Regions from separate parts of the Promicromonospora sp. NPDC019610 genome, predicted to be linked through region 2. Evidence: predicted binding sites of a transcription regulator. Region 2 holds the regulator's gene; each other region holds the start of a gene.
The links. Region 2 encodes LexA, which represses DNA repair genes until DNA is damaged. Its sites were predicted from a motif close to TCGAACANNTGTTCGA; they were not measured.

Region 1: a site for LexA is predicted at 4,010-4,025, ahead of ACH45N_RS16410 (DUF222 domain-containing protein). Genes of this name have one in related genera too.
Region 3: a site for LexA is predicted at 2,511-2,526, ahead of ACH45N_RS20210 (DUF222 domain-containing protein). Genes of this name have one in related genera too.

Annotation. Positions count from the first base shown of each region.
Region 1 is NZ_JBIRXX010000002.1:1,059,792-1,067,042, reverse strand. Features, by position in the region: gene ACH45N_RS16420 (sulfite oxidase-like oxidoreductase) at 496-1,047, shown strand; gene ACH45N_RS16415 (ferredoxin reductase) at 1,040-1,828, shown strand; gene ACH45N_RS16410 (DUF222 domain-containing protein) at 2,384-3,937, opposite strand; gene ACH45N_RS16405 (hypothetical protein) at 4,049-4,285, shown strand; gene ACH45N_RS16400 (MMPL family transporter) at 4,444-6,636, opposite strand; gene ACH45N_RS16395 (pyrimidine dimer DNA glycosylase/endonuclease V) at 6,633-7,082, opposite strand.
Region 2 is NZ_JBIRXX010000001.1:2,338,599-2,345,849, reverse strand. Features, by position in the region: gene ACH45N_RS10450 (DUF5302 domain-containing protein) at 93-320, opposite strand; gene nrdR (transcriptional regulator NrdR) at 448-930, opposite strand; gene ACH45N_RS10440 (LysM peptidoglycan-binding domain-containing protein) at 1,093-1,584, opposite strand; gene lexA (transcriptional repressor LexA) at 1,776-2,591, shown strand; gene ACH45N_RS10430 (L-lactate dehydrogenase) at 2,664-3,653, opposite strand; gene ACH45N_RS10425 (ATP-dependent DNA helicase) at 3,663-5,738, opposite strand; gene ACH45N_RS10420 (carbohydrate ABC transporter permease) at 5,863-6,777, opposite strand; gene ACH45N_RS10415 (carbohydrate ABC transporter permease) at 6,779-7,251, opposite strand, start outside.
Region 3 is NZ_JBIRXX010000002.1:1,918,064-1,925,314, forward strand. Features, by position in the region: gene ACH45N_RS20205 (SDR family NAD(P)-dependent oxidoreductase) at 1-661, shown strand, start outside; gene ACH45N_RS20210 (DUF222 domain-containing protein) at 683-2,389, opposite strand; gene ACH45N_RS20215 (DUF2200 domain-containing protein) at 2,738-3,106, opposite strand; gene ACH45N_RS20220 (BMP family ABC transporter substrate-binding protein) at 3,146-3,823, opposite strand; gene ACH45N_RS20225 (WxL protein peptidoglycan domain-containing protein) at 3,820-5,220, opposite strand; gene ACH45N_RS20230 (fibronectin type III domain-containing protein) at 5,344-7,251, opposite strand, start outside.

The DNA of each region.
Region 1 (7,251 bases), on a different contig from region 2:
CCTCAACTTGAACCTAGGCCTGCGCAGGTCCAGAGCTTCAACTACTGCTTGAACCCTGATCGGAGCCCGCAACTCCCGCGACAGAGTCAACAACGGGTCCGCTACGGCGTCCGCATCAGAGACTGCAACGGTGTCGGAGCGGGGCCCGCGCCGAGATCCGCGCGGTTCGCCCGTCTGACGGGTGACTATGCATTCGCGGCCGCATTATCTTGAGGCATGACCAGCGCGCCTCCGCCTCTGCCTGCACCTGGCGGTCCCGATTCCGCGGACACCGACCGCATCAGCTCCGACCGCACCAGCACCGATCCCACCAGCACTGACGTCACCAGCACTGACGTCACCAGCACTGACGTCACCAGCACTGACGTCACCAGCACTGACGTCACCAGCACTGACGTCACCAGCACTGACGTCACCGGCGCTCTCGCCGGATCCGGCGCCGGCGCGGGTGCCACGCTCACCCCGGGCTTTCGCGGGCGGCCGCGACCCGCGGGCGTGACCCTCCCGCCCGGGCAGTACAAGGAGGAGGGTTTCCCGGTGCTCTCCGCCGGTCCGACGCCCAACGTTGACAGCCGGACCTGGAACTTCACCGTCACCGACGAGTCAGGTGCCGCGAAGACCTGGACGTGGGCGCAACTGATGGCGCTGCCCCAGGACACGCCGACGGTCGACATCCACTGCGTGACCCGCTGGTCCAAGTTCGGCACCCGCTGGCGAGGTGTGTCCCTGGACGTCCTGCTCGCGGACGTCGAGTCCACCGCCGACTTCGCGATGGTCGGCTCCTACGGGGGCTACACGACCAACCTTCCCGTCGCCGACCTGCTGGGCGGCAAGGCCTGGATCGCGCACACCTTCGACGGTGCGCCCCTGCACCCCGAGCACGGCGGCCCTGCGCGGCTGCTCGTGCCGCACCTGTACTTCTGGAAGTCGGCCAAGTGGGTGCGCTCGCTCACGCTCATGCCGACGGACCGGCCCGGCTTCTGGGAGAAGCTCGGCTACCACGACCTCGGTGACCCGTGGCGTGAGCAGAGGTACCAGGGTGACTGAGGCGGCGGGCGCCCGGCTCGGCCAGCGTTACGCGGTCCCGTCGGGCTGGCAGGTCGCCACCCTGTTGGAACGGCGCGCCGAGAGCGCCTCCGCGGAGACCCTCGTGCTCGACATCCCGCGCTGGCCCGGTCACCAGGCAGGCCAGCACCTCGACCTGCGCCTCACCGCACCCGACGGCTACACCGCCGAGCGGTCCTACTCGCTGGCGAGCGGCCCCTCGCCGTCTGGCAGCGGGGGCGTGGAGGTCACCGTCCAGCGCGTGCGGGACGGCGAGGTGTCGCCCTACCTGGTCGACGACTTCCCGCCCGGGGCGGCCATCGAGGTGCGCGGGCCCATCGGCGGATGGTTCGTCTGGGATCCGGAGCGGGACGCGGGCACGCCCGTGCTGCTCCTGGCCGGCGGCTCCGGGCTCGTCCCCGTGATGTCGATGGCCCGTGCCCGCCGGCAGTCCGGCGACCGGACGCCGTTTCGTCTGATCTACTCGGTGCGCACGCCGGAGGACCGGCTGTACACCGACGAGCTCGACGCCCTCGTCGCTCGCGGCGACGGGTTCGAGGCGAGCACGATCTACACCCGGGCGGTCTCGCTGACGGCGCTGCGCGGTCCGCGCCGGCTCACCTCCTCCGAGCTGGCCTCGTGGGGCTGGCCGCCCGAGCTGGAGCCGCGGGTGTACGTGTGCGGCCCGACAGGTTTCGTCGAGGGGGTGGCCCGCATGCTCGTGGCGCAGGGGCATGATCCCGCCCGGATCCGGACCGAACGGTTCGGGCCTGCGGGGAGCTGACCGGTCCCGGCGCGGGAGGTTGACTGGTCCCGGTGCGCGGAAGCTGACCGGTCCCGTTGCAGGGAAGCTGACCGGTCCTGGTGCGGGGAAGCTGACCGGTCCCGGTCCCGGTCCCGTCCCTGGTTCTGGTTCTGGTTCTGGTTCCGATCTCGGTCCTGGTCCTGGTCCTGGTCCTGGTCCTGGTCCTGGTCTCGGTGGCGGTGGCGGTGGCGGTGCCCGGATGGCGCGGCGCTGCCCCGCACCGCCCCGGTGCTCGGGACCAGGTGCTCGCGAGTGCTCGGGGCCGGGTGCTCGCGAGTGCTCGGGGCCGGGTGGTGGGGGATCCGCCGGGCTGCGATGACGATGGCCGGGAGGGGTCCCGCCAAGCACAAGGCGCTGTGACCGGAGGGTGAATCCCCGCCCGGCGCGGCCCGGCCGGCCCGGCGACCGCGGCCCGGCGACGGCGGCCCGGCCGGCGCGGCGCGGCGCCGGCGGCCCGGAGGGACTCCCTGGCCGGGCGGGACTGCTTCGGTGGCGGTGTGCCGCGGTGCTGCGCGGTGATCGGCGACTTCCTGGTCATGTGGTGCTCGTGCCGGCGGGGTGTGTGACGTGGCCGTTCGGGTGCGTGAAGTGCCAGCCGTTGTCGTAGTGCATGGCGATGTTCTGCGTGTCGACGAGGTCGTGGTGGTGGTAGCAGAGCAGGGCGGCGTTGGTGGTGGAGGTCTCGCCGCCGTGCGCCCAGTGGCGGAGGGCGTGGTGGACCTCGCAGCGCGTGGGCGGTTGGTCGCACTGACCGTAGACGCAGTGCTGGTCGCGGGCGATGACCGCCCGGCGGAGTTGCCCCGTGATCGTCCGTTTGCTCCGGCCGACGTCCAGGATCTGCGAGTCGGCCCCGAACACGATGCGCGTGACCTCGCTGTCGCAGGCGATGCGGCGCAGGAGCGAGGCCGGCACCGGGGTGCTCGTCTCGGTGAAGACGGCGGGACGCTTGATGTGAGGAACACCGTCCGGGCCGATCGGTCCAGTCCGTCCAGTCGCTCCAGCCGATCCAGTCGGTCCGGTCGGGCCGGTTGGCCCGGTTGGGCCGGATGGGACGCCTGTGCCCGGGCGCTCGCCGTCGACTCGAGCCGCGCTCCTGGCGGCGAGCGCCTGGAGCTCGGTCCACGACACGGTGACGCTCAGGTGCGGGCGGACGGAAGCGCCGCTGCCGGTGCGGCCGGTATCGAGAATGATGCGGCTCAGGTCGGCGAGGGCCTGGGCGCGGCGCTGACCCGGCGTGCGGTCGTCGTCCCCGGCCGGCGCGCCCATGATTGAGCCGATCGCCGTGGTCAGCGTCTGGCCGTGCTCCTCGGTGAGGAACCCGCTCAGGTGGTAGCCGCCGAGCGTCGGGGCGACGTCCAGGTACTCGCGCAGGCGGGCCTTCGTGTAGCCGCGCTCGTCGGCGTCGGGGTCCGCGTGGCGGGCGAAGTAGCGCACGAGGCCGCGGAAGCGGTCGGGCCCGTTCTGGGTCGACCAGTCGAGCAGCTGCTCCTCCCACGTGGGCGCTGCTGAAGTCGTCGGCGTTCCCGCCGTCGGCCCGTCCGTCAGGCCGTCCGTCGGTCCGTCACGTACGGGCTCAGGTCCAGCAGGTGCGTCGCCAGCGGGACCCGGGTCAGGGGCGGAGCCGGCCTGATCGAGGGTGGGCACGTCGACCGCTGGGGCGGCCAGGGCTTCGGTCCGGGTGTCGCTGGTGGTGGCGACGTCGACCAAGACCCGGATCTTGTCGACACCCACCTGGCCCGCCAGGCCTGCCGACAAGGTGGCGGGCAGGTGGTCGCGCAGGGCCCTGGCCGTGCGGACGTCGCGTCGGGCGGTCGCCGTCTGGACGTCCTCTGCGCGGGCCAGCCAGACGGCGAAGGTGCGTGCGCCGGTCTGGGCCCAGAGCCCGGCGGCCTCGATCCGGGGCAGGATCGACCAGCGCACGGCATCCATGCGCGCGCCGGCCACCCGGAGACGGGCGGACGCCGACACCAGATCCGAGGTCGTCACGGGCTCGTGCGGTGTTGTGGTGAGCTCGTCCAGCAGCGCGTCGAGGTCGGTCAGGACGTCCTCCAGGGCGCGCGGGGCGCCCCCACGCTCTTCTCCTGCCATGGTGCCCACCACCTCTCGTGCGCGATCCGAACGCCAGGACCGGGTCGGCCCCGCGGCGTCGTACCGAGCCTATCGAACGAATGTGCTGAGTGTTGGCCAGTCAGAAGATCTGTGGATAACTCTTTGGGCCTGGCGGCCTGGCGGCCTGGCGGCCTGGCGGCCTGGCGGCCTGGCGGCCTGGCGGGCGGGGGCCCGGCGCCCCGACCGCACCGGGTCCCGCGCCACCATCCGTGGCTCGACGTCGTAAGAGCCGGCAGACTGCCCGACTCGTTCGACGACGACGACGCCGCCGACACGAGGTTCCGCGACGACCTGGCGTGGGTCCCCGTCGGCCTGACCGCGAGCTGACCGGCACCCGTCAGGACAGCGGAAGGGGCGGCCGGCCCCTCAGGACCGGCCGCCCCTCACCACTTACGGGATCCGCCATGGACGACCGCGACCTGCCGTCTCCTGTTTCCCGGCGCCTACTTCCCGGCGCCTACTTCCCGGCGCCTGCTTCCCGCCGCCTACTTCCCAGCACGCCCCAGCTTCGACGGCCACCAGACCTTCCGGCCGATGTCGTACGTGAGCGCAGGGACCAGCAGCGAGCGCACGGCGAACGTGTCGAGCAGCACGCCGAACGCCACGATGAACGCGAGCTGCGCGAGGAACAGCACCGGGATCACCGCCAGTGCCGTGAAGGTCGCCGCGAGCACCAGGCCTGCCGACGTGATGATGCCGCCCGTCAGCCGCAGCCCGCGCAGCACGCCCTCGCGGGTGCCGTGCACCAGCGACTCCTCCCGGACCCGGGTCATCAGGAAGATGTTGTAGTCGATCCCGAGCGCCACCAGGAACACGAACCCGAACAGCGGGACCGCCGGGTCGGCGCCCGGGAAGCCCAGCACGTCGTTGAAGACCAGCGCGGAGACGCCCATCGCGGTCCCGAACGACAGCACGGTGGTCAGGATGAGCAGCACGGGGGCGAGCACCGCGCGCAGCAGCAGCATGAGGATGACCAGGATCACCACGAGCACGATCGGCACGATGACCGTGCGGTCGCGGATGGACGCCTCGTTCGTGTCCAGGTCGGTCGCGGACTCGCCGCCGACCAGGGCTGCGGGCAGCTCGTCGGCGTAGGCGGTGCGCAGGTCGCGCACGGTCTGCTCCGCGGCCAGCGAGTCCGCGGCGTCGCCGAGCGTGCCCTGGAGCAGCACCGTGCCGTCGGACACCACGGGTTCCGGGGCCGGCGAACCGGGCGGACCGAACGGCTGGACGCCGTCCTCGGTCACCGGCGCGGTCGAGCTCGCGGTGTCGGCGGTGATCGCGACGTCCTCGATGCCGTCGTCCGCCAGCAGGACGTCGGCCGCACGCCGCAGGTCCTCCTGCGGCGCGATCACGTAGACCGGGCTGCCCGAGCCGGCCGGGAAGTGCTCGGCGAGCACCTCCTGTCCGTCGCGGGCCTCGGAGGAGCCCAGGACGAGCTCCGACTGCGGCACGCCCGAGGCCTGGAGCTGGGTGATCCCCACGCAGCCGAGGGCGAGCACGGCCGCCGTCGTGATCCAGATCGTGCGCGGCCTGGCGCGGATCGCGCGGGAGACCCGTCCCCACAGCCCGACCTCCTCGGCGCCGGACTCCGCCGCGGCGGGGTCGTAGACGGGGCGCCGCGGCCAGAACGCCGCCCGGCCGAACGCCAGCAGCAGGGCCGGCAGCAGCGTGAGCGCGGCGAGCATCGAGAAGGCGATGCCGACGGCAGCGACCGGCCCCAGCGTGCTGTTGGACCGCAGCTCGCTGAACAGCAGGCAGAGCAGCCCGGCGATGACGGTGCCGCCCGAGGCCAGGATCGGTTCGAACGAGCCGCGCAGCGCGCGCAGCGTCGCGGTCCACCTGTCCGGCGTGTGCAGCAGCTCCTCGCGGAACCGCGCCACGTACAGCAGCGCGTAGTCCGTCGCGGCCCCGATCACGAGGATGAACAGGATGCCCTGGGTCTGGCCGCTGAGCAGCAGCACCCCGGAGTTCGCGAGGTGCCACACCGTGAGCAGCGCGATGCACAGCGCGAACATGCTGGTGGCGAGCACCGCCAGGGGCAGCAGCAGCGACCGGTAGACGATGATCAGGATGACGAGCACGGCGGCCAGCGCCACGCCCAGCAGGATGCCGTCGATACCCGCGAACGCCGAGACCAGGTCGCTGGAGAAGCCGGCCGGCCCCGTGATGTACAGGTCGACGCCGGCGGGCAGGTCCTCGCCCAGCGTCTCCCTCAGCTCGGCGGTCGCCTCGCCCACGTCGGCGTCGCCGGACAGCGGCACGAAGGCCTGGGCGGCGACGCCGTCGTCGGACGGGATGGCGGGGGAGACGTCGCCGTCCACCACCTCCAGGTCGGCGACGGCGGTCAGCCGGTCGCCGATGGCGGTGAGGTCGTCGTCGGACAGCTCGTCCGGCGCGACGAAGACGACCAGCGCCGGGATCGCGTCGCCCTCGGTGAAGCCCGAGAGCCGCTCCTGCACCTCGGTCGCCTCCGCGGTCTCGGGCAGGTAGGCGGTGCGATCGTTGGAGGAGACCTCGTCGATCCGGCCGAAGTACGGGCCGCCCACGGAGGCGCCCACGAGCCAGACGAGGATGAGGACGGCGGGCAGGGTCACCCGCAGCCAGCGCGGTACGCGGGACGTCACGGTGCGCGGGGCGCGGGAGCCGGAGCCGGTGCTGCTGTGCTCGGCGCTCATGCGACGACCCGCTCCCAGCTCGCGACGTCGCCGGGCACGGTGACGAAGAGCGGGTGGGCGGCGGGCGTGCCCGTGGAGGCGAGTCGCGGCCGGAGCTCGGGCGAGCGGACGGCGAGCTTGCGCAGCAGGTGCTGCCGCTCGAGGTCGAGCTGCCCCGTGGTCACGGCGATCCGGCGGACGTCGCGCGTTCCCGGGTCCAGCGGCCGGGAGATCCGTTCGGCGTCGAACTGGTAGCCGCGTCGCGTCGCCTCGTCCCGCACCCCGTGGAGGTAGCTGGAGATGGCGGCTGCCGGGTCCGGGTGCGCGGTGAAACGCTCGAGCTGGGGGTGTGTGGTGTATCCCGCGGTCCGGCCGAGGAGTACGGCCTGTGCCAGGAGCGCCTCGCGCCAGCAGGCGACGAGCCCCTGGCGGTCGAGCAGTGCGGGATCGAGCGACCAGAGCCTCATGGGCGTCGTCGGCTCCTTCTGTGAGTGGGGTGCCCGCTCCCCGCACCAGGCGCGCGAGGGGGGTCGCGAGCGGGGGTCCGGGGCACAGGCATGCCAGGGATGCCCGGAAATTTAGCTAGCCAGGCTATATTCAAGTGTATGACGCAGTATGTTCAGGGGTAAAATCCGA
Region 2 (7,251 bases):
CGGGTCAGGTGTCCCTTCGTCGGGCGCCCCGCGACACGATGAAGGCCGCCGACCAGGTCTGATACCCGGTCGGCGGCCTCGGTCGAGCAGGCTCAGCCGGACTTGCGGCGGAACATCTTCTGCACGGGGCCGGTCGTCTCCGAACCGTGCACCGAGCCCGTGTTCACATCGCCTGCGGCGGTACGGCCGCGTGCGGCGTTCTTCCGGTCCAGCGCCTCCTTGAACCGCGCCTTCGCGTCCACGCTCGGCGCGGTCGCGGCCTTGGGCGCCTCAGCGTCCTGAGCCACCGCCTCCTCGGCACCAGGCTTCTCGTCCGTCACACCGATCACCTCCTCCTGTTTCGGGGGTCCCTCGATCGGGTCCGTCGTCGGGCCCAGCCTGCACCACCGCGCGCCACGGTGCCAATCGCTTTTCAGCCCCGGCTCGACGCGCGCCCCGCTCGGCCCGCTACGCCTGCGCGGCAGCCCGCTCCGCGGCACGCTCGGCGCGCTCCGCCCGCAGGGACGTGATGGCGCTCTCGAAGTCCTCGAGCGAGTCGAACGACTGGTAGACGCTCGCGAACCGGAGGTAGGCCACCTCGTCGAGCTCGCGCAGGGGGCCGAGGATCGCGAGGCCCACCTCGTACGCGTCGATCTCCGCGCTGCCGTTGCTCCGGAGGGTCTCCTCGACCCGCTGCGCCAGGATCGCCAGGTCGTCGTCGCTGACGGGGCGGCCCTGGCAGGCCTTGCGCACCCCGGCGGCGACCTTGTCGCGGCTGAACGGCTCGGTCGCGCCGGAACGCTTGACCACCGACAGGCTCGCCGTCTCGACGGTCGTGAACCGCCGGTTGCAGTTCGGGCACTGCCGCCTGCGCCGGATCGACAGGCCGTCGTCGGCGGTCCGCGAGTCCACCACGCGCGAGTCGGCGTGGCGACAGAACGGGCAGTGCATGCTGACTCCTGCGTGGTCGGCCACGGACCGGAGACATCCGGTCGCGCCCCGACCGTAAGCGGGCAAACCACCCCCATGCAACATCGCCGCAACATTTGACGGCGAATCGTGGCCTCCGTCCACTTCGTCGGGGCGTCCGGCCACTTTTCGAGGGCCTTCCGGTCAGTCCTTCGGGAGCAGGAGGAGCTCGCCGACCCGCACGGTGCCCGACGTCATCTCGTTGAGGTCCTGCAGGCGCGCGACCGCCTGCCGCACGTCCTCCCCGGGCTTCGCGATCTGCTCGGCGAAGCCCCAGAGCGTCTCCCCCGGCTGCACGGCGTGCACCCGGACCTCCGTGGGTTCGCCCGGCGAGCTCGCCACGGCGGTCGCTCCCCACGTGGCCATCGGGGCGACCACGAGCATCGCCAGCAGCACCAGCACGAAGCGGCCGCGCCGGGTGAGCCGCAGCCCGGCGAGACCGAGCCGGTCGGCGACCGTGCGCGGGCCGCGGGGCGTGTACGAGTGAGCGGGACGGGGCCGGGGCGGCGCGGGCACCCGGCCCGGGGTGTACGCCGGTCCCGGCCGATAGGCCCGGGCCGCGCCCGATCCGGACACCGTCGCATACGCCGGCCCGTACGCCGGGGTGTACTGCCGCAGCGGGATCACGTCCCCCATGGCCCCTCCTCGTAAGGTGACTCGAACTCTTGTCCGTCATACACACGTTCGTCGAACGCTCGTACCATTGTGTAGCACGGGACACCGTAGAAGTCGAGACGCGCTCGAACATTCGTTTGAGCCGAGCACATTTGTGATCTAGAGTGGGCAGCGCACAGGAGAACATTTGTCGGAACGGGAGGGGCACGGGCATGACGGGACGGGACGGGACCAGCGACACGAGAGCCGTCGACACGGCACTCTCGGGTGTCGCCACGTTGGACGCGCCGGGCGACGGGGCGGTCGCCGACGTGCACGCGATCTCGCCGGCAGACCGCCTCACCGAGCGGCAGCGCCTTGTGCTGGACACGATTCGGCAGTCGTTCGAGACGCGCGGATACCCGCCGTCGATGCGTGAGATCGGCGAGGCCGTCGGGCTGGCCAGCCCGTCGAGCGTCAAGCACCAGCTCCAGATGCTGGAGAAGAAGGGCTTCCTGCGCCGCGACCCCAACCGGCCGCGCGCCATGGAGCTCGTCGAGCCCCTGGCCGAGCAGGTCGAGAAGCCGACGCGCGGCGAGATCCACTGGCCCGAGCCGCGGCGCAGCGGCCAGGTCCACTGGGGCGGTTCGGTGCCGGACGACGCGAGCACCCCGCCGCCGTCGTACGTGCCGCTCGTCGGTCGCATCGCGGCCGGTGGCCCGATCCTCGCCGAGCAGGTCGTCGAGGACGTCTTCCCGCTCCCCCGCCAGCTCGTCGGTGACGGCGAGCTGTTCCTCCTCAAGGTCGCGGGCGACTCGATGGTCGACGCCGCGATCTGCGACGGGGACTGGGTCGTGGTGCGCCGCCAGAACGTGGCCGAGCAGGGCGAGATCGTCGCCGCCATGATCGACGGCGAGGCCACGGTCAAGACCTTCAAGCAGACCGACGGGCACGTGCTGCTGCTGCCGCAGAACCCGGCCTACGAGCCCATCCCGGGTGACGAGGCGCAGATCCTGGGTCGTGTCGTCGCGGTGCTGCGCAGCCTCTGAGGTCTCGACAGGCTTCGAGACGAGCACAGGCCCGACCACCGGCTCACGGTGGTCGGGCCTGTGCCGTTGCTGCTAGAACCCGAAACGCCGCTGCACCGCGCGCACGCTGTCGGCCGACGCGCGCAGCCCGGCCAGCTCGTCGTCCGACATCGGCACCTGCACGGTGCTCGTGACACCCCGCCGGTCCACGAGGGACGGCACCGACAGGCACACGTCGCTGATGCCGTGGTAGTCGTCCAGCAGCGAGGACACCGGCATGATCCGGCGCTCGTCCTTGAGCACCGCCTCGATGATGCGGGTCGCGGCCAGGCCCACGGCGTAGTTCGTGGCGCCCTTGCCCGCGATGATCCGGTAGGCCGAGTCGACCACCTCGCGGTGCACCTCCGCGCGCACCGCGGCGTCCAGGGGCGCGGCGCCGCCGACCGGCACCCAGTCGAGCAGCGGCACGCCGCCGATCGACGCGGAGCTCCACAGCGCGATCTCCGAGTCGCCGTGCTCGCCGGCGATGTAGGCGTGCACGTTCCCGACGGCGACCCCGCACCGTTCCGCGAGCACGACGCGGAGCCGCGACGAGTCGAGCACGGTGCCGCTGCCGAAGAGCCGCTCGCGCGGCAGCCCCGAGATCTTGAGCGCCGCGTAGGTCACCACGTCCACGGGGTTGGTCACCATGAGGTAGGTCGCGTCGGGCGCCACCTCGACCAGGCCCGGCAGGATGGTGCGCATCAGCCCGATCGTCGCCTCCGCGAGGTCGACGCGGCTCTGTCCCGGTTTCTGCTTGGCGCCCGCCGTGACCACTACGACGTCGGCCCCCTCGCACACCGCCGGGTCGTCCGAGCCGATCACGTGCGCCTGCGACGTGAACATCAGCCCGTGCTGCAGGTCGAGCACCTCGGCGTCGACCTTCTGCCGGTCGATGTCGAGCAGGGCGATGGTGCGGGCCGAGCCGCGAGTGAGCGCCGCGAAGGCGAGCGTCGATCCCACGGCCCCCGCACCCACCACGGCGATCTTGGTGGTGCGGGACCCGGCGGGCTGGGCTGCGGTGACGTCCGAAGGGGCTGCCATGCCCTCAGGCTATGTGTCGAGCCTGGCGAGCGCGGCGCGGACCAGCTTCGGGTCGGTGGTGGGCCAGAACCCGGGCATCGACCGGGTGAGGAACGACGCGTACCGCGCCGTCGCGAGCCGTGGGTCGAGGACCGCCACGACGCCCCGGTCGTCCATGCTGCGCACCAGGCGTCCCGCGCCCTGCGCGAGCAGGAGCGCCGCGTGCTGCGCCGAGACCGCCATGAACCCGTTGCCGCCCGCCTGCTCGACGGCGCGGGCGCGCGCCGCCTTGACCGGGTCGTCGGGGCGCGGGAACGGGATGCGGTCGATGAGCACGAGCTGGTTGGACGGCCCCGGCACGTCGACGCCCTGCCACAGGGACAGCGTGCCGAACAGGCACGTGGCAGGGTCCTCGGCGAACTCACGCACGAGGGTGGGGAGCTGGTCGTCACCCTGCGCCAGGATCGGGAAGTCCAGGCGCTCCCGCATCGCCTCCGCCGCGGCGTTCGCGGCGCGCCGCGACGAGAACAGCCCGAGCGTGCGGCCGCCGGCAGCGGTGATGAGCTCGGCGATCTCGTCGAGCTGCGCCTCCGTGGTCGGCTCGCGGCCGGGAGCGGGCAGGTGCCGCGCGATGTAGAGGATGCCCTGCTTGGGGTAGTCGAACGGGCTGCCGGCGTCGAGGCCCTGCCACGGCGGGGCGTCCGCTCCGTTGAGGCCGAGCGTGCCGGCGACGGCGTCGAAGGTGCCGCCCAGCGCCAGCGTCGCCGAGGTGAAGACCCCCGTCGACTCGCCCAGCAGGTGCGTGCGGATCAGGCCGGCCACGTGCAGCGGGGCGGCGTGCAGCCGCGTCACGTTGTCGCCGAACCCGCCCCAGCCGTTGTCCGGACGCGAGCACCACAGCACGTCCGCGGTCGTGTCCTGCGCCGCCATGCGCTCGGCCGTCTCGAAGAGCTGGAGCATGGCGCCCTGGGCCATCTTCAGTCCCGGGTCGGGCTGGCCGGCGTCCTTGCCCGGGGCGCCCTTGCCACCCTCGGGCTTGAGCGTGCTCAGCACCTCGCGCGCGGCATCGCGCACCGCGCCGACGGCCAGGCGCAGCTCGTCAGGCAGGCCGTTCGGGAACCGCTCGGCGGGCGCGGTGACCAGCAGGGTGCCGAGGCTCTGCGCCGCCGCGTCCAGGGTGTCGGTGTTGGTGCCCGCGTGCCGCCGGGCCAGCCGCGCCGCGCTCTCCACCGACGCCATGGACAGGTCCACGGTGGCCGACGACGTCACGCGGTCGGTGAGCTCGTGCGCCTCGTCGACCACCACGACGTCGTGCTCCGGCAGCACACCCGGGCTGCCCGTGGCCGCGATGCCGAGCATCGCGTGGTTGGTGACCACCACGTCCGCCTCGCGGGCGGCGGCCCGGGCCTTGTCCGGGAAGCACTCCGCGAGCATCGGGCACCTGCCGCCCAGGCACTCCATCGCCGTCACGGAGACCTGGCGCCAGGCCCGCTCCGGGACGCCGGGCACGAGGTCGTCCCGGTCGCCCGTCTCGGTCTCGCCCGCCCACTCGTGCAGGCGCCGGACGTGGTCGGCGAGCGAGGCGCCGTCGTCCCGCCTGCGGCTGCGGGCGGCGCCGCCGGCCGCCTCCTCGGTCTTGGGGTGGTCCTCGCCGCCGGGCAGGTCGAAGAGGGTGTTCTCGTCCTCCGGGTAGCCACCGCCCACCTTGTGCACGCACAGGTAGTTGTGCCAGCCCTTGAGCAGGGCGATGCGCGGCTCGCGCGGCAGCGCCGGCGCGACGGCCTTCGCGACCAGCGGCAGGTCGCGCGTGATGACCTGTCGCTGGAGGGCGAGCGTGGCGGTGGAGATGATGACCTTGGACTGCGCGGCCACGGCGTGCCGGACGGCGGGCACCAGGTAGCCGAGCGACTTGCCCGTACCCGTGCCCGCCTGCACCAGCAGGTGCTCGCCCTTGTCGATCGCCTCGCCGACCGCGACGGCCATCCGGTGCTGGCCCTCTCTGCGCCCGCCACCGAGCTGTCCGACGGCGAGGTCGAGCAGCTCCTCCACCTCGGGAATCTCGGCGGAATCGGTGCTTGCGGCGGGTGCGTCGGGAAGGCTGGTCACACGCTCGATCCTAGGCCGGACCACCGACATCCACCCTGCCTCGTCCACAGGTCCGGCCGGGGTCCGGACCTGGTCCGGGCCCCGGCCCGCGCACCCGCGAGGACGGGCCGGCCGGGGCCGCCGGCTACCCCTTGACAGCCCCGCCCAGCCCCGCCCCGCTGAGGAACAGGCGCTGGAACGCGAGGAACAGCGCGATGGGCAGCACCGTCGAGATCGCGAGCGCCGCGAGGAACACGTCGAGCTCCAGGTAGGGCGCGATCGCGGGCAGGCGGACGGACAGCGGCTGGTGGTCCGGGTCGGGCAGCACCAGCAGCGGCCAGAGGTAGTCCTTCCAGGCGGCGATCACGGCGAACACCGAGACGACGCCGAGGATGGGCTTGGACATGGGCAGCACGACGGACCACAGGAGCCGGAAGGGTCCGGCGCCGTCGACGCGCGCGGCCTCGAAGACCTCGCGGGGCAGGCCGTCGAAGAACCGCTTGACGAGCAGCACGTTGAACGCGCTGGCGCCCATCGGCAGCCAGACCGCCCAGAAGGTGTTGAGCAGGCTGATGTGCAGCAGCGGCACGTCGAGGATCGTGAGGTACAGGGGCACGAGCAGCACGACCGCCGGCACGAACAGCGTCGCCAGCACCAGACCGAAGATGAGGTTGCCGTACCGCGGCCGCAGTACGGACAGCACGTAGCCGCCCGTGGTCGCGACCAGGAGCTGGAAGAACCAGGCCCCCACCGCGAGGATCAGCGTGTTGACGAAGTAGTGGTCGATCTCGGCGCGGCCCCACGCGGTGGTGAGGTTGGCCCAGTCGATCCCGTTCGGGAAGAGGCCGAGCGGCTGGCGCAGGGTGTCCTGCGTGGGGGTGACGGCGGCCTTGGCGAGCCAGAGGATCGGCCCGAGCCCGGCGAGCACCAGGGTGACCAGGAGGCCGCCCTGGAGCACGCCGAGCGAGCCCCGCACGCTGGCCCGCCGCCGGTCGTGGGACGAGACGATGCCCCGCTCGGCGACGGCGGGTCCGGCACCCGGCCGGTTGTTTCCTGCCATGTCAGCTGCTCCAGGGTCGGGTCACGCGGAAGTAGATCGCGGACAGGACGGCGAGGACGCCGGCGAGCATGAGGCTCAGGGCGGTGGCGGCCCCGTAGTTGCCGCCGAGGCTGCTGCCGAACGCGTAGTCGTAGATCAGCATGAGGATGGTGAGGGTCGCGTTGTTGGGGCCGCCGCCGGTGAACAGGAACGGCTCCAGGAACACCTGGGAGGTGCCGATGACCTGCAGGATCAGCGTGATGAACAGGACGCCGCGGAGCTGCGGCAGCGTCACGTGCCAGATCTTGCGCCATACGCCCGCGCCGTCCACCTCGGCCGCCTCGTAGAGCTCGGTCCGTACCCCGACGAGGGCGGCGAGGTAGATGATGACGGTCCCGCCGGCCGCGGCCCAGGTGGCCTCCAGCACCAGGGACGGCATGGCGCTGGACGCGTCCTGCAGCCAGGGGAAGGGCCCGAGGCCCACCCAGCCGGCGA
Region 3 (7,251 bases), on a different contig from region 2:
CGTCTATCACGGGCCGGGCGCCGACAACCCGGCCGCCGCCCCGATCGGCATCCTCGAGACGCGCGCCGACGACGTCCGCGCCGCCGCCGCCCAGGTCGTGGACCCCGCCGTCGAGCTCGCCGGACTGGTGCTGCCGGGCATGCGCGAGCGCGGCGGCGGCGCGATCGTCTACGTGTCGGGGCTCAGCGCGGTCGTCCCGCTGCCGTTCCTCGGGCCGTTCGCGCCAGCCTCGGCCGCCCTGCGCACCTACGCCCTGACCCTCGCCGCGGCTGCCGCGCCCGACGGCGTCCACGTGGGCTCGCTCGTGGTGGGCGGGCTCATCGAACGCGGCGACATCCACCGGATGCTGACCGCGGGCCGGGCGGGCACGAGCGTCGGAGGAGCGGATGCGCTGACAGGGGCGGGTGCGCTGACAGGGGCGGGTGCGCTGACAGGGGCGGGTGCGCTGACAGGGGCGCCCGAACCGGTGCTCGATCTGCCGCCCGACCCTGCTGCTGACTCGGCTGCTAGCTCCGCTGCTGAGCCGGCTCCTGACTCGGCTGCCAGCTCGGCCCCCATGCCGGTGCTCGACCCCGACGACCTCGCCGACGCGGTCTGGCGCATCGCCACAGGGGCCGAACGCGAGGTCGTCTTCAACGCGCTGACCCCGGACGCGGTCTGACCGGCCGGCGGATCGCATCCGTCATGCCGCCGTCGCGGGTGGCACGGCGGACGGGTCGTCGGGAACGGCGGCCTCGCCGGGTATGGGTGCGGGGTCGATGGGTTCGGGCACTCGGATGCGGTGACCCCGCGGATCAGTGAAGACCCACCCCGTCTCCACCAACACACCCCCCGCGGTGTTACCGGTCGCGGGCTTACCCGCCCAGGACATGCCGATCCCCCGCGCATCAACGAGCTGATGGTGGAACCAGCACAACAACGCACTGTTGGCCACCGACGTGCCACCACCCTGGGCCCAGTGCGTCACCGCATGATGGACCTCGCACCGCGACGGCGGCTGATCACACCCCGGGAACACACAATGCCCATCCCGAGCGATCACCCCACGCCGCATCTGCCCCGACACCGTCCGCTGCGCCCGCCCCACATCCAGCACCGCACCATCCGCACCGAACACCACCCGGGTGACCGCACTGTCACACGCCAACCGACGCAACAAACCCACCGGCACCCGACCACCGGACTCCGTGAACACCGCACCACCCGAGCCCAACAGGCCCGGCCCGACAGCCGAACCAGCACCAGCACCAGCACCAGCACCAGCACCAGCACCCGAGCCGAGGACGCCAGGTCCGACGATCGGACTCGGCCCGGTCGCAACTCCTGCCGAAGGCGCCGGCCCGGCTGAGCCCGCCCCTGTCACGCCCGACCGGCCCGGGACAACCTGCCCGCAGGTCAGGCACAGGCCGCCCCGCGTACGAGTGACCTGAGCGACCAGCTCCGACCACGAGACCGTCACGCTCAGGTGCGGACGGATCGACGCACCCGAGGAAGCCTGATTCGTGTCCAGCACCACACGCGCGAGATCCGCCAGACCCTGCGCACGACGCTGCCCCGGGCTCCGGTCATCGCCCACCGCCGGTGCACCGACCAGCGCCTTGACCGCCGTCGTCAGCAGCAGACCGTGCTCATCCGTCAGGAACCCCGCCACGTGGAACCCGCCCAGCGTCTTGGACACATCCAGGAACTCACCCCGGGCCGCCCTGTCATCGTCCACGTCATCCGTGTCCGGGTCCGTCACGGTCGCGAACCGGCGCGCCACCACCCGGAACTGGTCCGCGTTCAACACCGAAGCCTCACGCAGAACCAGACCCTCCCCCGTAACCAACGTCCCCTCACCGATCGCGGTCTCCAAGACCTCGGTGACCCGCTCACGGGTACGCACTCCTTCCGGGTCATCGGCAGGGTCGGGGAAGTCGACACTGACGGTCTGCACGAACGCCTCCGGCGTCGTGGTCTCCCCCGTACGGGTGTCGACCAACCACGCCAACGCATCCTCACGAGTCCGGCTCGTCGGCGCGACCTCCGCCATCACCCGGGCATGATCCGCTCCCAGGGCGCCCGCGACCAGACGCTCACGCGTCACCGGGAGAGCCTGCGCCAGACGACGAGCCGTCGTCACGTCCTTGCGTGCCGTAGACGCCGAGACGCCTTCCCGCAACCGCAACCACGACGCGAACGTCCGCGACATCCCGCCCGAACGCCACGCCCCGTCGTCCTCGATCCGCGGCAACACCGTGAACCGCACACCCTCCAGGCGAGCGGTCACCTTACGGATCCTCGTATGGGCCTGCATCAACGGGGTGATCGTCGGAGCGCCCCAACCCTCCAGGACCTCCGGAGCGACCAGACCCGCCAGCTCCCCCACCGCGGCCTCGATCCGGTCCAACACCTGCTCCAACGACGCCACGCCACCCGCACCCGCTGAGGGCGCACCCTCAAAGCCCGTTCCCTCCATCGACTCCACCGACGCCACCCCCTGCCCTCGTTGTCCGCCTGACACCATTATCTCGAACATTCATACGCACCGCGAGGTGCACTTGTAATCTGTGGATAACTCTTCATCAAGCCCGGCACGGCATACGCTGGCCCGAGAGCCACGCTGCAGAGGCTCGTCATCACTCAGCAGAAGGGACCGGACTCGGTGATAACAGACTCAGGTTCCACCTGCCCTCACGCGGCGTCACAGGAGCGTGCGCACGCCACCCCCGGGCCGACGAGACCCGCGACCCTCGGCTCAGCGCGCGACCGGCGCGCTCCCCCGCAGGATCGACGTCATCTTCTTGCCGCGCGCCAGCTCGTCGACCAGCTTGTCCATGTACCGGATCTGCTGCATCAGCGGGTCCTCGATGTCCTCGACGCGGTACCCGCAGATGACGCCCTTGATCAGGGACACATTCGGGTTCATCGCCGGCGCCTGCGCGAAGAAGGTCTCCAGGTCCACCCCGCTGTCGATCGCCTGCAGCAGGCCGGCGTCGTCGTAGCCGGTGAGCCAGGTGAGCACCTGGTCCAGCTCGGCCGTGGTGTGGCCCTTGCGCTCCACCTTCTGCACGTAGAGCGGGTAGATGCTCGCGAAGCTCATGCCGAATATCCGGTCCCGTGCCATCTCCCGACTGTATCCGGGCCCACCGACACCGCGGAGGAGCTAGCCGAGCTCGATGACGATGCCCGTCAGGTCGTGCAGCACGCTCGCCGTCCCGGCGGCGACGGCCTCGCGCGCACGTTCCGCCGTGACGGCGGCCGGGTGGGCGTCGTCGTTGCCCAGCCCCGTCCCGCGGAACTCCGCACCCGGCCAGACGACGGCGGTCACGTTGTGGGTCGGCTCCGGCAGCTGCGCCCCGACCACCAGGAAGTCGGTCTCCAGGTACTGGGCCGTGATCAGGGAGAACACGTCCACGACGCCGTCGCCGACACCGATCACCAGATCCGGCGCGCCGGCCACGGCCTCGTCGATACGCCGCTCGACGTCGTCGTCGCTCCGCGCCTCCAGCACGGTCAGGTCCGCCCCGTGCTCCGCGGCGTAGTGCTCGACGGCGTCCGTGAGGGTCGCCGTCGCGCCGTCGTCACCACGGGCGACGACGGCGATCGTGTACCCGGCGGGGACGGCGACGTCGTCCCACGTGCCCGGCGTGGGGCGGACGGTCGCCTCCGGCGCCGGCTCGTGGCTGGACCCGACGAACCGCGCTGCGAACCCGGTCAGGGGCGGCGGGCTGGCGGCGCCGTCCGAGGTCGGGCCGGGCGCGACGGCGCCGCACGCGGTGAGGGTGAGCGCGACGGCGGCCGCAGCCAGGGTCGCGGTGAGTCCGGCTGCCGGGCGCCTCACGGCGCGACCGCCCCGGTCCTCGGCGTCCCGGATTCCTCGGGAGCTGCCTGGTCGGAGCCGGCCGACCGCCCGGCCCCGACCGCGGTACCTCCCTTCGCCGCGGCCTCCCCCGCCGCGCCCTCCTCCACCGCGCCCTCCTTCTCCGCCTCATCCGCAGGAACGCCCTCCGCAGGAACGCCCTCCGCCGCCGCGCGCTCCGCGAGCGCCTTGGCGACGGCGGCCTGGACGCGGGCGTCCTCGCGCCGCCCGCGGCTCCGACGGCGGCGCACGATCACGACGACGGCCCCGACCAGCAGCAGGACGACGGCGAGCGGCAGCCACGGCACGGCCCAGCCGGACGCGTGGGCCTCGACGGGGGCGACGCCGGGGGTCGGACCTTCGACGTCGGGCAGCTGGGCGACGAGCACGATGTCGGCGCCGAGCCAGAACAGCGGCGCCACGCCGTCGACCGGCACGGACACCGGCCAGGACTCGCCCGGCAGGAGCTCGGGCACGTCGGCGGCCGCGCCCTGCGCGGCGAGCCAGCCGAACGGGCCGGCGACGCCGACGTCCTGGTTCGCGGCCAGCCGGACGTTGCCGTCGTTGCGGACGGTGTACGTGACGGTCGCGTCCCCCGGCCCGAAGGGGTTGAGGGTCTGGTGGTACTCGACGTGCGCGTCGGTGACCGTCAGGCTCGGCGCGAGGTCGCCGGCGACCCGCAGGTACACGCGGATCCCGGACCGGGTCTCGTAGTCCAGCCCCGCCTCCTGTGCGGTGACGGTGCGCGAGGTGAGGATCGCGCCGGCGTAGTCGCCGGGCGTCGCGTCGTCGGGCACCCGGAGTGTGAAGGGGACGTCGGCGCTCTCGCTGGGCGCGAGGTGCACCTGGTCGACGGCGGGGTCGAGCCAGGAGCCGACGTGCACGGAACCGGTGTCGGCAGAGCCGGTGTCATCAGAACCCGTCTCCTCGTCCTCGGCGCCGGTCTCCCGCGTCAGGACGTCGAGCTGCCCCGCCGTCGTCGTGTAGCCGTCGGCGGCGTAGATGTCGAGCTTCAGCGGGGTCTCGCCGTGGTTGGTGACGACGAGCTCGTCGGACACCTTGGCACCCGGATCCACCGTGTAGCGGAAGTTCTCCCGCTCGGCCCCGTGGTCGTTGGTCGCGGTGCGCACGCCCCAGGTGACGTCGTCCGTGGGCGCGGTCGCGGGCGCCGCAATCATCGGCGCAGCAGTCATCGGCGCAGCACTCAACTGCCCAGCAGCGGTCGGCGCAGCGGCAGCCGGCCCAGCGGCAGCCGGCCCCGCGAGCCCTGTCCCGAGGGCGACGACCAGGGCCGCGAGCCCCACGGACAGGGCCGCCAGCGCGGCCGAGGAGCGAGCGGCGACACGACGCGTGGTCGCGCGGGCGGCGGGCACGGACATGGAACTTCCTTCGGTGGTGCGGGACAGACAGGTTTTCGGGACGGGGATCGACCCGGGTCGCCGGACGGGCGACGCTCCTCGTGAGAGCGCCGCCCGCCTGGCGCGCGGCAGGTCCTGCCTCGGTCAGCTCAGCGCGGTGAGCGTGAGCGTCGCCCGGTAGGTCCCGTCGGTGACGTCGACGGGGATCTTCAGGTCGAGGTCGGCGCCGAAGAGCGCCGAACCCGTGGGGTGCCCGGCCGCGGCGCGGCCGAGGGTCGCCGACTCGGACAGGCCCGGTCCGCCGTCGAACCCGGTCGCGACCTGCGCGCCGGCGAGGGAGCCGCCGCCCGCCTCGATCACGTCGGGGGTCCAGCCGAGGTACTTGCCGGAGAACGACCGGTCACCGGAGGTGAAGTCGCCCACCTGGGCCGAGAGCGACCACTGCGGGCCGCCGCGGCGCGTGTCGGTCACCCGGATCGGGTTGATCGAACCCTCGGCGGCGTAGTGGTCGCCGGCGGCCTCGGCGGTGCCGAGGTCGACCAGCGTGTTGGCGCCGTCGATGCTCCAGACGAACTCGCCCGGGGCGCCCTGCGGCACCACGACCTGGAGCTTCTGGGTGTTCGGGTCGACCGGCTTGGCGATGGTCACCTGGTCCACGACCGAGTTCACGGGGCGGTCGGCGTCCTTGGCCTCGGAGCGGATGGTGCGCACCGAGATGGCGTCGTCGGACACCTCCACGGCCGTGTAGTTGCGCACGTTCTCCTGGTTGAAGGCCGAGAGCCACCACGAGCCGGCCGCGTTCGCCGAGTAGTACTTCGAGCCGGACGCCGAGTTCGCCGTCACGTACAGCACGCCGCCGGGACCCGGGGTGAGGACGTCGGCACCCGCCTCCTCGGCGGGGTCGGCCTTCTCACCGTTGCGGATCAGGTACGAGCGGGCGTAGCTGTGGTCGTGGCCCTGGAGCACCAGGTCGATGCCCAGCTCGGAGAAGAGCGTGGGCCACGTGTTGCGGCGGTCGATCACGTCGCTGTCGGTCGCGTGCGGGCCCACCGAGTAGATCGAGTGGTGGAACGACACGACCTTCCACTTCGCCTCGTCGCCGTGCTCCGCGACGACGTCGCGCACGAACCGCTCGTGCGAGGCGTAGTCCCGGCTGTTGGAGTTGAGGTTGAGGAACAGCACGTCGTTGTAGACGAACCAGTAGTCGCCGCCCGAGCTCGTGCCGGAACCGGGGCCGGCGCTCTCGTCGAGGTTCGGCGTGTTGAAGTGCTGGCGGTACGCCTTGTTGCCGACGTCGTGGTTGCCGTTGTTCGCCACGAACGGGATCTGGCGCAGGTGGTCCGTCGACAGGAAGGCCTCGTACTGCGCCTCGCTGCTCGCCGACTCCACCTGGTCACCGGCCGAGAAGAGCATCTCGGCGTCCGGGTAGGCGGCCGTGGCGACGTCGAGCGTGTCGATCCAGCCCTCGGTGTCGCGCGGCACGTTGCCGGACGAGCCGAGCTGCGGGTCGCCGAAGAACAGGAAGTCGAAGTCGCCGTCGAAGTCCTGCGTGCGGAACGTCGAGACCGCCGACCAGGCGCCCTCCGTACCGGCCGCACCCGCAGTACCCACCCGGTAGGAGTACGCGGTGTTCTCCTGGAGCCCCGTGAACGTCGCGTGGCGGTAGAACTCCCCGCTCGACGACGGCCCGCCCGTGGCGGCGACGCTGACCGCGTCGGCCGGGAAGGCGCCGTCCACGACCTCGCCCGCGGGCGCGATCTGGGCGACCTGCTCGGTGTCCTGGTCCGAGTACCAGGCGAGGTTGCGCTCGGCCTGGGTCGCACCGATGCCGAGCACGAGGTCGGTCACCGTGGTGGTCGGCTCCTCCACCGGCACCTCCACGGGGACCAGCGAGCTGAGGTCGAGGTACACGTCGGAGCTGCTCGCCCGGTCGTTGTAGAGGCCGATCGCCAGCGTGTTCGCGCCGGCCTGGAGCACGTCGGCGGGCACGCTGAACTGCTGGTTCACCGGGTTCCCGGCGCTGGCGCCGGCGTAGGTGAGGTTCTTCTGCGC